Regions from separate parts of the Cellulomonas sp. EB106-03-03-XG116 genome, predicted to be linked through region 2. Evidence: predicted binding sites of a transcription regulator. Region 2 holds the regulator's gene; the other holds the start of a gene.
The links. The regulator LexA, encoded in region 2, represses DNA repair genes until DNA is damaged. The targets are predictions, from matches to a motif close to TCGAACANNTGTTCGA.

Region 1 (4,211 bases), on a different contig from region 2:
CGGCCAGGCACCCCCGGACCGCGCCACGATCTCGGCGAGCCGCGCCGCGACGGCCGCGACCTCCGGCGACTGCTCCTCCGAGGTGGTCGCGGGTCCGCCGGTGCGCGGGCGCCGGCGCGGCGCACGCTCCGCGTCGACCCCGGTGGGCGCGGCGGTGCGCGAGCGGGCAGGAGTGCGCGAGCGTGCAGGGGTGCCCGAGCGTGCAGGGGTGCCCGAGCGCGAGACGGTGCCGGAGCCGTCCCCCCACGCGTCGCCCGCGACCTCGTCGTCCCCGACCGGAGCGGTCGCCGCGGCGCCACGGCCCCCCGGCGACGCCGGCCCCGCCGTCTCGTCCTCCCACCCGGGAGCGGGAGGCGGCGCGTCGTCCTCCCACACCGCGGCGGGAGCCGGGGCGTCGTCGTCCCAGACGGACGCCGAGGACTCCCCCGCCCCCGACCAGGCGGACGCGTCACCGTCGGACAGATCGTCCCACGCCGACTCGCCCGCCGGGGCGGTGTCGAGCCACGCCGAGTCGTCCCCGGCCGCCTCCGCACCAGCGGCGGCGGCCGGGTCGTGCCGTGTCGACATCAGAAGTCGACCTTCACCTCCGCGCCGGCGGGCGCGTCGACCTTGGCACCGATGCCGAGCTTCTCGAGGATCTTCTTCTCGATCTCGGCGGCGAGGTCCGGGTTGTCGCGCAGGAACCCGCGCGCGTTCTCCTTGCCCTGGCCGAGCTGGTCGCCCTCGTACGTGAACCAGGAGCCGGACTTCCGGATGAACCCGTGCTCGACGCCCATGTCGATGAGGCCGCCCTCGCGGGAGATGCCGACGCCGTACAGGATGTCGAACTCGGCCTGCTTGAACGGCGGCGCCATCTTGTTCTTGACGACCTTGATGCGGGTCCGGTTGCCGACGGCGTCCGAGCCCTCCTTCAGGGTCTCGATGCGGCGGATGTCCATGCGGACCGAGGCGTAGAACTTGAGCGCCTTGCCACCGGTGGTGGTCTCGGGCGAGCCGAAGAACACGCCGATCTTCTCGCGCAGCTGGTTGATGAAGATCGCGGTGGTGCCGGACGCGTTGAGCGCGCCGGTGATCTTGCGGAGCGCCTGGGACATGAGGCGGGCCTGCAGACCGACGTGGCTGTCGCCCATCTCGCCCTCGATCTCGGCCTTCGGCACGAGCGCCGCGACGGAGTCGATGACGATGATGTCGATCGCGCCGGAGCGGATCAGCATGTCCATGATCTCGAGCGCCTGCTCACCGGTGTCCGGCTGGGACACGAGCAGCGCGTCGGTGTCGACGCCGAGCTTCTTGGCGTAGTCCGGGTCCAGCGCGTGCTCCGCGTCGATGAACGCGGCGATGCCGCCCTGGCGCTGGGCGTTGGCCACGGCGTGCAGCGCGACGGTGGTCTTACCGGACGACTCGGGGCCGTAGATCTCGACGATGCGGCCCTTCGGCAGACCGCCGATGCCGAGCGCGACGTCGAGGGCGACGGAGCCGGTCGGGATGACCTCGACCGGGGCGCGACCGTCGTCGCCGAGACGCATGATCGAGCCCTTGCCGAACTGGCGGTCGATCTGGCTGAGGGCGGCCTCGAGAGCCTTCTCGCGGTCCTGGGGTGCGGGCATGGTGTTCCACCTCGTGCGTCTCGTGCAGCCTCGCGCTGCGCCGGCAGGGCTGGTCTTCTCGTGTCGTGCGCTGACGCTATGCCCGACCACCGACATGGACCCCGGCCCCGTCCACAGCCCGCACGGCCCGCCCTGCCTGGGGACGACCCGCCGGCCGCACCCGGACCCGCGGCGCGCCAACGAGAGCCACTCTACCGAACACGTGTTCGATCGGCGCCGCACCGACACGCCGGGCGCGTCCCGCCCCGGTCAGCCCGCCGGCGCACCCACCGGACCGCCCGCGACGTCGCCGACCGGGGACACGCCCGGCTCGCCGAGCCGGACCGCCTCCCCCGGCGCCAGCAGCACCGGCTCCACCTGGGCCCGCCGCGCGAGCGCCCGCGCGAACGCCGGACCCGCCCGGTCCATCCACCCCGGCGGCAGCCGCCGGGACGCGGGTGCGTGCAGCGTCCCCCAGTGCACGGGGACCGCCCACCGCACCCCGACCGCCTCGCACACCTCGGCCGCCTGGTGCGGGTCCATGTGCCCGCCCGACAGCCGCGGCCCCCAGCCGCCGACCGGGACGAGGGCCAGGTCGATCGGGCCGCCCGCGAGGTCCGGCAGCCGGCGCATCTGCGGGTACGGCGCGGTGTCGCCGGCGAACCACACCCGGAGCCCGGGCGCGACGACCAGGAACCCGTGGGTGGCGTTCGGCCGGTGCGGCATCGGGCGGTGCCCGTGCTCGGCGGGCACCGGGCGGACGCGGACCGCGGTGCCGGGGACGGTCCACCACTCCTCCGCCCCCAGGCCGACCGCGTGCAGCCCCTGCCGGTCGAGCCAGTGCGCGTTCGCCCGCGCGGCGAGCACCGGCACGTCGCCGAGCAGCCGCAGGGAGCCGATCTCGGCGTGGTCGTGGTGCAGGTGCGAGACGAGCACGGCGCCGGCGTCGGCCCAGTCCTCGGGGTGCGGCGCCGGGGCGCTGCGGCGCAGCAGGCCGGCGTGCGGGCGCAGCAGCGGGTCGGTGACCAGCCGCGTCCCGCCGACGTCGAGGACCACCGTCGCGTGCCCGAGCCAGCGCAGCGTCGCGCCCGCGCCGGCCGGGTCGCCGGCGGTCACCTCCCCGCCTCCGCGGCCTCGTCCGCCGCCTCGTCCGCCACCCGGCGCGTCGCCGTCCGGCGCAGCCCGAGCCCGGTCGCCCAGCGGACCAGCTGCTCGTGCACCCGGTCCGCCCCGACGGGCATGCGACGCCCGTCGACGTCGGCCAGCAGGTCGTCGTCGACCGCGAGGTCCACGGGGTGCAGCAGCACGGCCCGATTCTGCGCACCGCCGAGCCCGCCGTGCGACCCGACCTGCCCCTCGAACGCGTGCACGTGCCCGTCCGCGGAGACGTCCGACAGGACGACGAGGTCGCCCACGTGGTCGAGCCGACCGAGCCGCCGCAGGTCGTCCGCCGCCTGCCCGCCGTACCGCGCGACCGGGTCCACGCCGTCGACGGCGGCGCCGCCGTCGGCCTCCTCGAGCCACGCGACGCCGCCCGGTCCGACCGCCGCGAGGCCGCGCGCCGCGGTGTCGACGACGACCAGCCCGATCCCGGGCGTGCCGGCGAGCCCGCGCACGAGCCCCGGCCAGCGCTCCTCGACCTCCTCGAGCACCAGCCGCCGCCCGGACCGCGGGAACCACACCATCCCGAGGTTGCCCGACCCGGCGACCGCGACGTCCGGCGGGGCGGCCCCGTCGGACCCGGGCTCCGGGGTGTCGCCGTCGCGGCGGTCCCGGCCCGGCGGCCCGAGCACCCGCGACCGGTCCGCGCCGTGCCGCGCGGAGGTCGAGCTGAGGAACGCGTTCAGCGGACCCCACTGCTCGTCGTCGGTGCCCGCCTGCACCGCGGCGACGCCGGCGCCGGCCATGTGCCCGCGCACGACGTCGACCAGCGGCCGGCCCGCGACCTGCTCGAACGTGGCCCCGAGCGACTGCCCGTGGTCGGACAGGACCACCACCCGGTAGTCGCGCGGCGCGGCGGCGACGACCCGGACGAGCGTGTCCAGCACCCGGTCCAGGCCCTCCAGCGCGCGCATCGACTCCGGCCGGGTCGGGCCGGCGTGGTGCGCGATCTCGTCGTAGTCGACCAGGTCGACGAAGACCACCGGCGCCCCGCGCACGAGCTGCTCGGCGACGACCGACGTCGCGAGGTCCCGCAGCAGCACGTTCGTCACCCCGCGGAGCACGACGTACCAGCCGCGGCGCGGCACCCGGGGCCGCACGCCGCGCACCCGCTGCCGCCGCCCCTGGTAGAGCTCCTTGACCATCTCGCCGATCGTCAGCGTGACCGCGCGCGCCAGCACGAACGGGCTCGCGAAGAACCGCAGGTAGGACGTCCCGGGACCGATCCCGCGCCGCGCCTGGCTCATCACGAGGTGCTGCCGCTCGGCGTCGCCGGAGAACATCGTCGCCACCGACGCGCCGCCGTCGGCGAGCAGCCCGCGGCCGTCCGACAGCCGCCGCTCCACCAGCGCGGCGTCCTCCGGGTGGTTCGTCACCACCAGCCGGCCGACCTCGCGGTCCCACCACCGGAACGAGCAGATCTCGTCCGCGGCGCCGTGCAGCAGGCCGGCCTGGCTCGCCGGG
Region 2 (4,211 bases):
CGCGGGCAGCACGACCAGCACCTCGTCCCGCAGCAGGGCCGCCCGCCGCAGCCCGCCGGCGTCCGCCGGCCCGGCGTCGGGTCCCGCGTCGCGGAACGTCACGGCGACGTCCACCCGGCCGGCGGCGAGCTCGGCCAGCGCCTCGGGCGGCTCCGCCTCCACGAGCGTGACGCCCACGCCGGGGTGGGCGGCGCGCAGCGCGGCGAGGGCGGCGGGCAGCAGGGTGGCCGCCGCGGACGGGAAGGCCGCCACGCGCACCCGGCCCGCGCGCAGGCTGGCCACGGCGGCGACCTCCTCCAGCGTCGCGTCCAGCGCCGACTGCACCGCCGAGGCGTTCCGGGCGAGCACGCGGCCCGCGTCCGTGAGCCGCACGCCGCGCCCGGCGCGGACCACGACCGGCGTGCCGACGAGCCGCTCGACGGCGCGCAGCTGCTGGCTCGCCGCCGGCTGCGTCAGCCCGAGCTCGCGCGCGGCGGCGGTGACGCTGCCGGTGTCCCGGACGGCACGCACGAGGCGCAGGGCGGCGGCGTCGAGGCTGCGGGCGACCATGGACCCACCATAAGGCGGATGCATGGGTCGGTGCGGAATCGGTGCTTGTCTGCATGGGTACGCGCCGACGAGGCTGAGGGCATGCGTTCCCTCGCCGACCTGCGCTCCGACTTCGACCCCGCGCCGGGGCACCTCGACGCCGCCACCGCGGGCGTCGCGCCGCGGCGCACCGCCCGGGCGCTGCACGAGGACGTGGACCGCTGGTCGTCCGGCGGCCTCGACGTGGCGCGGTACGAGCGCGCGGTCGGGACCGCCCGGGAGCGGTTCGCCGCCCTGGTCGGCGTGCCGGCCGACCGGGTCGCGATCGGGTCCCAGGTCTCGGCGATGGCGGCGGTGGCCGCGGCGTCGCTCCCGGACGGCGCGCGCGTGGTGTGCGTGGCGGGCGACTTCAGCTCGGTGGTGTTCCCCTTCCTCGCGCAGGACCGGCTGCGGGTCGAGCACGTGCCGGCGGAGCGGCTGGCCGAGGCCGTCGTGCCGGGCGTCGACCTGGTCGCCTACTCGCTGGTGCAGTCGGCGACGGGCGCGGTGCTCGACGACGAGGCGGTGCTCGCGGCCGCCCGGGCGGCGGGCACCCGGACGCTGTGCGACCTCACCCAGGCCGCCGGGTGGCTCCGCGTCGACGCGTCCCGGTACGACGTCAGCGTGACCGCGGCGTACAAGTGGCTGTGCGCGCCGCGCGGGACCGGCTTCCTCACCGTCCGGGCCGGGGCGCAGGACGCGCTGCGCCCCGTGCACGCGGGCTGGTACGCGGGCGAGGACCCCTGGGCGTCCTGCTACGGGCCCGAGATGCGGCTGGCGGGGGACGCGCGGCGGTTCGACGTGTCGCCGGCCTGGCAGGCGTGGCTCGGCGCGGCCGAGTCGCTGGACGCGTTCGCCGGCGTGGACCCCGACGCCGTCCAGGCGCACGCGATCGGGCTCGCCGACGACTTCCGCGCGGGCCTCGGGCTCGGGTCCGGCGGCAGCGCGATCGTGACGCTGCCGGACCCCGACGGGCGACGGCGCGGCGCCCTGCTGGCCGCGGGCTGCCGGGTCGCCGGCCGCGCGGGACGGGTCCGGCTGGCGTTCCACGTCTGGAACGACGCGGCGGACGTGCGGCGCGCGCTCGCCGCCCTGCGCGGGGAGGTCTGACCCGGGCCCGGGAGGGGGCGGTGCCCCGCCGGGTCAGAGGCTGCGGAGCACCGAGACGACGCGCCCGAGCACCTGCGCGTGGTCGCCGTCGATCGGGGAGTACGCCGGGTTCTGCGGCAGCAGCCACACGTGGCCGTCCGCGCGCTTGAGCGTCTTGACCGTCGCCTCGCCGTCGAGCATGGCGGCCACGATCTCCCCGTTCTCGGCGACGGGCTGCCGGCGGACCACGACCCAGTCGCCGTCGCAGATCGCGGCGTCGATCATCGAGTCGCCGACGACCTTGAGCAGGAACAGCTCGCCGGCGCCCACGAGCTGGCGGGGGAGCGGGAACACGTCCTCGACGAGCTGCTCCGCGAGGATCGGTCCGCCGGCGGCGATCCGGCCGACCACCGGCACGTACGCGGCCTCGGGCGCACCGTCGCGGGCCGCGGAGTCGGCGTCCCCGATGCCGGTGACGCCCGCGAGCCCGGGGAGCGGGGCCACGCCGCGCGAGTCGTCTGGCTGGACGACCTCGATCGCGCGCGGCCGGTTCGGGTCGCGGCGGAGGTAGCCCTTGCGCTCGAGGGCCGTGAGCTGGTGCTTGACGCTGGACGGGCTGGTGAGGCCGACGGCGTCGCCGATCTCCCGCATGCTCGGCGGGTAGCCGCGCGACTCCACCGACGCGCGCACGGTCTCGAGGACCAGCCGCTGCCGCGGCGTGAGCCCGTCGCCGTCCCCGAGCTCGGCCACGGCCGCCTCGCCGAGGCCCGCCGCGGTGCCCGTCCCGTCGCTCGCCATGTCCCCGCTCCCGTCCCGTCCGCCCTGGTCAGGCCGCCCGCAGGTGGGTCCGGGGCGGTCCGTCGGGCGGGCGTGTCAGTGCCTCGTGGTGCGCTGTACCCGACGTCACCGAGCGTAGGGGGACGGACGGGCGGGATCAAACACCTGTTCGATCGTGTCTCGACATCGTCGGTGGGGTGTGGTTCCATCGTACAAGCGTTCGAACGAACAGGTGTTCGACTCGGGTCGCCCGGCGGCCCAGGAGGGAAGTGGTGGGGATGAGCGCGATCGCAGCACACCCGGGGATCGCCCGTCCGGCGCGCCGGCAGGCTCCCGCCCGGCGCAACGGGGATGCGCGCCGGCCGGTCGCCGCAGGCGGCGAGGGCCGTCTCCACCTGACGCGGCGCGGTCGTGTCGTCGTCGCCCTCCTGGGCCTGGCGGTCGTCCTCGGCGGCCTGGTCGGCGGGCGCGCCGTGGCCGAGTCGCCGGAGCGCGCCACCGAGGTCACGACGCACGCGGTGCAGTCGGGAGAGACGCTGTGGGCGATCGCCGCCAGCGTCGCCGGCCCGGGCGAGGACGTGCGCGACGTCGTGCTCGGCCTGCAGGAGCTGAACGGCCTCGCGGACGCCTCGCTCCAGGCCGGCCAGGTCCTGCTGCTCCCCGCCGGCTCCTGACGGCGGGTCGGTCGCCGCGACCCGTGCGAGCGGGCCTGGATCGTCGATTCGAGCCGCTCCGAAGCCGCTGGTCAGTCGCCGTGCAGGTCTCGAACGGATTACGGCACTCGGTGCTTGCGTAATTGGCAGGCGCGCCTCTACTGTGGTGCCACCTCGAACGGCTGGCTGGGGGGCTCGCCGCGAGGGACGCGTCGTCGTCACGGCCCTCGGGTCGGACGCAGAGGCGTGCAGCAACCGTCCGGACGAGGCGAGTCGTCCGGACGAGACGGGACGGGGGCGTCCCCACGAGGGTGGCCGCAGCAGCGGCCACCCTCGTCGTCTGCCCGGGCACCGCTTCCCCCGCTCGTGACCAGCGGGTTCACCCCTGCGCGGATCCGCCTTGCACCGCCCGCTCCCGGAGCCCTACCGTGTCCCGGTCGTCCGGGCGGGCGCGCATCGTCGCGGTCCCGCCCCGGCGCGTGCACCACATCCCGGAGGAGGCGTCCATGCACTGCCCGTTCTGCCGTCACGCCGACTCCCGCGTCGTGGACTCCCGCACGTCCGACGACGGCCTGTCGATCCGCCGCCGGCGCCAGTGCCCGCAGTGCAACCGCCGGTTCACCACGATCGAGACCGCGAGCCTGTCGGTCGTGAAGCGGTCGGGCGCCACCGAGCCGTTCAGCCGGGAGAAGATCGTCAACGGCGTCCGGAAGGCCTGCCAGGGCCGACCGGTCAGCGACGACGACCTCGCGGTGCTCGCGCAGCGCGTGGAGGAGAACCTGCGCGCGAGCGGCAGCGCCGAGCTCGACGCGTACGAGATCGGCCTCGCGATCCTCGGCCCGCTGCGCGACCTGGACGAGGTGGCCTACCTGCGGTTCGCCAGCGTCTACCAGGCGTTCAACAGCCTCGAGGACTTCGAGGCGGCGATCACCGTGCTGCGTGCGGAGAACGAGGCCGCCGACGCCGCCCGCGTCGCGTCGCCGGATGCGCCCGCCGAGGACGCGCCGACCGCCTGACGCGTCGCCGGGAGGCCCCGCGCGGGTCGCCGACCCGCGACGCACCCGGCACGCAGCCGGCCTGCACCCGTCCCGGACCCGCCCGCGCGGGTCCCGGAGCGGCGTCTCC

Region 1: recA (recombinase RecA) is a predicted target of LexA. The motif match lies at 1,802-1,817, and genes of this name have one in related genera.

The regions. Positions count from the first base shown of each region.
Region 1 covers NZ_JBYTEP010000048.1:12,997-17,207, forward strand. Annotated here, with positions in the region: gene AC3WUG_RS15620 (regulatory protein RecX) at 1-567, opposite strand, end outside; gene recA (recombinase RecA) at 567-1,607, opposite strand; gene AC3WUG_RS15630 (MBL fold metallo-hydrolase) at 1,857-2,702, opposite strand; gene AC3WUG_RS15635 (alkaline phosphatase family protein) at 2,699-4,211, opposite strand, start outside.
Region 2 covers NZ_JBYTEP010000042.1:370-4,580, forward strand. Annotated here, with positions in the region: partial or broken gene AC3WUG_RS14575 (LysR family transcriptional regulator) at 1-549, opposite strand, end outside; gene AC3WUG_RS14580 (aminotransferase class V-fold PLP-dependent enzyme) at 631-1,677, shown strand; gene lexA (transcriptional repressor LexA) at 1,711-2,454, opposite strand; gene AC3WUG_RS14590 (LysM peptidoglycan-binding domain-containing protein) at 2,712-3,107, shown strand; gene nrdR (transcriptional regulator NrdR) at 3,593-4,102, shown strand.